Regions from separate parts of the Sphingomonas sp. SORGH_AS_0950 genome, predicted to be linked through region 1. Evidence: riboswitches for the same ligand, from Rfam matches in the RefSeq annotation. Region 1 holds a riboswitch; the other holds the start of a gene.
The links. Region 1 has a riboswitch for thiamine pyrophosphate ahead of QE385_RS01915 (TonB-dependent receptor). Riboswitches for the same ligand answer to the same signal wherever they lie in the genome.
Positions count from the first base shown of each region.

Region 2: another riboswitch for thiamine pyrophosphate. It lies ahead of thiC (phosphomethylpyrimidine synthase ThiC); the one in region 1 lies ahead of QE385_RS01915 (TonB-dependent receptor).

Region 1 is NZ_JAUTAE010000001.1:477,550-479,746, forward strand. Features, by position in the region: gene QE385_RS01905 (PIG-L deacetylase family protein) at 1-462, shown strand, start outside; gene QE385_RS01910 (class I SAM-dependent methyltransferase) at 459-1,073, shown strand; TPP riboswitch at 1,106-1,215, shown strand; gene QE385_RS01915 (TonB-dependent receptor) at 1,247-2,197, shown strand, end outside.
Region 2 is NZ_JAUTAE010000001.1:2,160,423-2,162,619, forward strand. Features, by position in the region: gene thiC (phosphomethylpyrimidine synthase ThiC) at 1-753, opposite strand, end outside; TPP riboswitch at 799-889, opposite strand; gene QE385_RS09425 (ferritin-like domain-containing protein) at 1,036-2,052, opposite strand; gene QE385_RS09430 (ferritin-like domain-containing protein) at 2,091-2,197, opposite strand, start outside.

The sequences.
Region 1 (2,197 bases):
GCGCGCGAGCGGGAAAGCCGCCATGCGCTGCGCCGTCTGGGCGTCCGGAGCGACCGGGTGACGTTCCTCGGGCTGCCCGATGGCGCGCTGATGGCGGAGGGCGATCCTTGCCGCGAGCGGCTGCACCGGGCGCTCCGGAAGCATCGGGGCTTGGACCTGCTGGTCGGGCCCGCCGTCACGGATGCCCATCCCGATCACCGGGCGGTCGCGACCGCGCTTGGCGGTTTTCGCTTCGGCGGGCGGCGTCTGACCTATCAGGTCTGGCCGCCGCAGAAGCGGCTGGCGGCGCGGAGCCGGACCGTCTCGATCCCAGGCGGCGCGGCGGCGAAGCGCGCGCTGATCCGGGTGCATCGGACCCAGCTGGGCGCGATTACCGACGATCCTCGGGGCTTTTCGATCGCACGCCATGAACTCGCGGCCTTTTCCCACCCGGTCGAGCGTTTCCTTCCGGTGAGGCGATGAAGGCGATCGACCTTGGCGGCTTTGCCGCAAAGTTCGCGGCGGACGACGACCCATGGCGGACCTTCTCCAACCGCGACGAGGCGGTGAAGCGCCGGGCGATCCTGCATGCGCTGGGCCAGGGGCCATGGGGCAGGGTCCTGGAACTGGGCAGCGGCAATGGATCGAACAGCCGCGCCATCGCCCGTCGCGCGCTTCGGCTCGACGCGACCGAGGGGACAGTCGAGGGCACCCGCCTGACGACGCGGGCGATCGCCGCCTGGCCGCGAGCACGGGCGATACCTTTGGCCTTGCCCGCGCGGTTTCCGCGACGGGACTATGATGCGATCGTCATCGCCGAGTTGCTCTATTATCTTTCGCCCATCGCGATGCGGCATGTCGCGCGAGGTGTCGCGGCGGCCCTGCGTCCCGGCGGGCGGCTGGTCCTGGCGCATCATCGCATCGACTATTACGACTTCGCGCAGCACGCCGCCGACATCCAGGAACGCTTCCTGCGGATGACCGGCATGACCTGGCAGGTCGAGACCATGCGCCGCCGGGCGCACTGGCATGTCCTCGTCGCGCGGCTGTGCGATGCGGACACCCGGACGGGTCTTTCTTTCCGCCATCGATAATTATTTGCTTACGGGCCGTAAGCGCCTAGACGACGCCATCCCCGGGGAACCGCTGATGCGCGGTCGAGAGATGGGCAGCAGCCCATGACCCGCCGAACCTGATCCGGCTGATACCGGCGTAGGGAGGGTGGCGGTTCCTTCGTCGTCCTTCCGTGTGAAGTGGACGAGAGACGATGGCTGTTCTGATTTCGCGCGATCGCAAGACGATCCGATATGGTGCCCTGCTGCTGTCGGCCGCGTGGCTGGCGCTGCCCGGCGCGGCATCGGCGCAGCGGGCGAGCGACGCGCCCGCCGATATCCGCGTGATCGGCCACCGCGATCCCGAGGGGCTGCTGCCCGACCAGACCGAACCCAAGGCGGTCAGCGAGATTTCCGCCGACTTCATCGTCAAGCAGGCCCCGACGCTGAACGCCTTTCAGCTGGTGAGCCTGCTGCCCGGCGCCAATGTCGCATCCAGCGATCCCTATGGCCTGTCGACCAGTTCCAGCCTGACGCTGCGCGGTCTGGGGCAGGATGAGATCGGCGTGCTGATGGAGGGCGCGCCGCAGAACGACATCGGCTATTACTACGCCTATCCGTCGCAATTCGCCGATGCGGAAAATGTGCGGGCGATCCGGCTGGCCCAGGGGGCGGTCGATCTTGCCTCGCCGACCGTCGGCGGGGCGGGCGGTCTGTTGTCGCTGTCGCTCGACGATCCCAAGGCGGCGCGGGGAATGCTCGCCGATCTGTCGCTGGGGTCGTACAACATGCACCGGGCCTTTGTCCGGGTCGATACGGGGACGATCGGAAATACCGGGCTGAAGGCGTTTCTGTCCTATTCCAACACCCGCGCGGACAATTGGCGGGGCGCGGGCTATGACCTGCGCCAGCATGTCGATGCCAAGCTGCTGGGCGAATGGGGAAACGGGAACCGTGCCAGCCTGGCCCTGTCGTACAACGACGCCAATTCCTCCAGCTATGCCAGCCCCACCCTGGCCGATTGGCGCGCGCGGGGACGCGGGTTTAACTATGATGCGGAGTATGTGCCGGGAGAAACCCGTTACTGGGAACTGTACCGAGCGCCCTTCCGCAACCTTTATGCCTCGGCCCCCGTGCATCTGGTCCTGGGCGACCGGCTGACGCTG
Region 2 (2,197 bases), 1.7 Mb from region 1:
GATGTTGCGGCCGGTCGACAGGTCCATGACCGTGTCCGCGCCCCAGCGGATCGACCAGACCAGCTTGTCGACTTCGGACGCCACGTTGGAGGCGACCGCCGAATTGCCGATATTGGCGTTGATCTTGACCAGGAAGTTGCGGCCGATCGCCATCGGCTCGGATTCGGGGTGGTTGATATTGTTGGGGATGATCGCCCGGCCGCGCGCCACTTCGTCGCGGACGAATTCGGGGGTCACGTAATCGGGGATGGCAGCGCCGAAGCTCTCGCCGTCGCGGACATATTCGCGCAGCATCTCGCGGCCCAGATTCTCGCGGGTCGCGACATATTCCATCTCGGGCGTGATGATACCACGCCGGGCATAGTGCATCTGGCTGACGTTCACGCCGGGCTTGGCGCGTAGCGGGCGGTTCAGCCCGGTGCGCGGGAATTGCGGCACGCCGCCCGAACGGTCGGGGCCGAGCTGGCCATTGTCCTCGGGGCGGATCTCGCGACCGTCATAGGCCTCGACATCGCCGCGCGCCTCGATCCAGTCGCGGCGGATCTGCGGCAGGCCCGCCATGATGTCGATGCGGGCGTTCGGATCGGTGTACGGGCCGCTGGTGTCATAGACGCGCAAGGGCGGCTCGCCCGAAGACGGGTCGAGATGGATTTCGCGCATCGCGACGCCCAGCGGGCCGACATGAATCTTCTTCGACCCACGAATGGGGCCGGTGGTGACGCCAATTTCAGCCTTTGCGGGGATATCTGCCATAGTCCACTCCATGCGGAGGAAACGGACCATGAGAGACGGGGCCGCTCCCTCCCTACGCCGGTGTCAGCCGGATCAGGTTCAGCGGGTCGGGGGCTCTTGCCCCCCTCTCAAGCGCAGGTCAGCGCTCCCCCGGGGATGGGCCCTGCATAAGCGCAAATCGCGCCCAGCAGAAGGGCTTTCCGCCGAAATGCCCCGTGCGGCCGGGCGGACGCATGAAAAAGCCCCGGTCGGCCAGGGGCTGGCGGCCGACCGGGGCGATCACCCCTCGTGGGACAGAATACGTCAGCCGCTGGCCGCGCTGGTCCGTACATTGCCGTTCAGGCCGCTCGGGAAGAAGCCGCCGCCGGTCACCGCCGCCTTGTTGAGATAGACGACGTTCAGCACCTGCTGCGGCGTGCGGACAAAGGCGACGGCGTTGGAATCGGCGGGCACGATATTCGCCGACGTGACGCCGTTGGCGGTGACGGTGATGCCCTGATCGAGGTCGGTCGAGCCGTCCAGGCTGTCACGCGCGTCCGAAATCTGGTTCGCCGCGGTGATCAGCGTTCCGTTGCTCAGCCCCTTGCGATAGATGACCGAGCGGACCAGGCCCGCATGATAGGCCTCGGCCGCGTGGATGCCCGCCGCCGCCTCGACAAAGGTCTTGTTGGAGAGCAGCGTGACCCCGCCCATATAGGCGGTGACGCCGACATCCTCGAAGATATAGGCGGCGAGCAGGAAATTCTCGTCCGAGGCATAGGGGTCGAAGGTTCCGGTCGATCCGATCACCCCGGCCGCGCGCGCCGCCGCCGTGAAGGCGCCATTGGCATCGCCCGACAGGTTGATCGCGGGCTGCGCCACCGCGCTGGAGCCCAGTGCGTTGCGCAGGAAGGTGACGTGCGCGATCTCGTCATAGGCGATCTCGCGAGCATATTGCGCCACCAATGGGTCCTGAAACGCGACCTGTCGCGGCTGTCCGCTGGTGCTGGTCGCCACCGAGCCTTGCGTCCCCGTCCCCGCCTGAAGCGAGGAGGACAGGCCCGCGCCGAAGGCGGCATAGCTGTAGAATTGCGCTTCCAGATATTCCAGCTGAAGCGCGAAGTTCAGGACATCGGCATCGGTGACCGAACCCGCCGTCGCGGTCGGGGTGGGCGTCGGCAGGACGATGACGTCGTTATCGTCGCTGCCGCACGCGCCCAGCATGGCCAGCCCACCCACCGCACCGGCCCCGGCGGCCATGCGCATGAAACGGCGCCGGTCGGACCGGCGCTTGGCCGAAGCCTCTTCGATCACATCGAGAATGAAGCGTTCTTCGCTCATGATGAAAAATCCTCTCGGAACGAGGAAAAAGGGGGAGATCAGTTGGCCGCGCTCGCGCGCAGGGTGCCGTTGACGCCGGCGGGGAAGAATCCGCCCAGCGTGGCCGACGCCTTGTTGAGATAGACGATATTCAGCACCTGCTGCG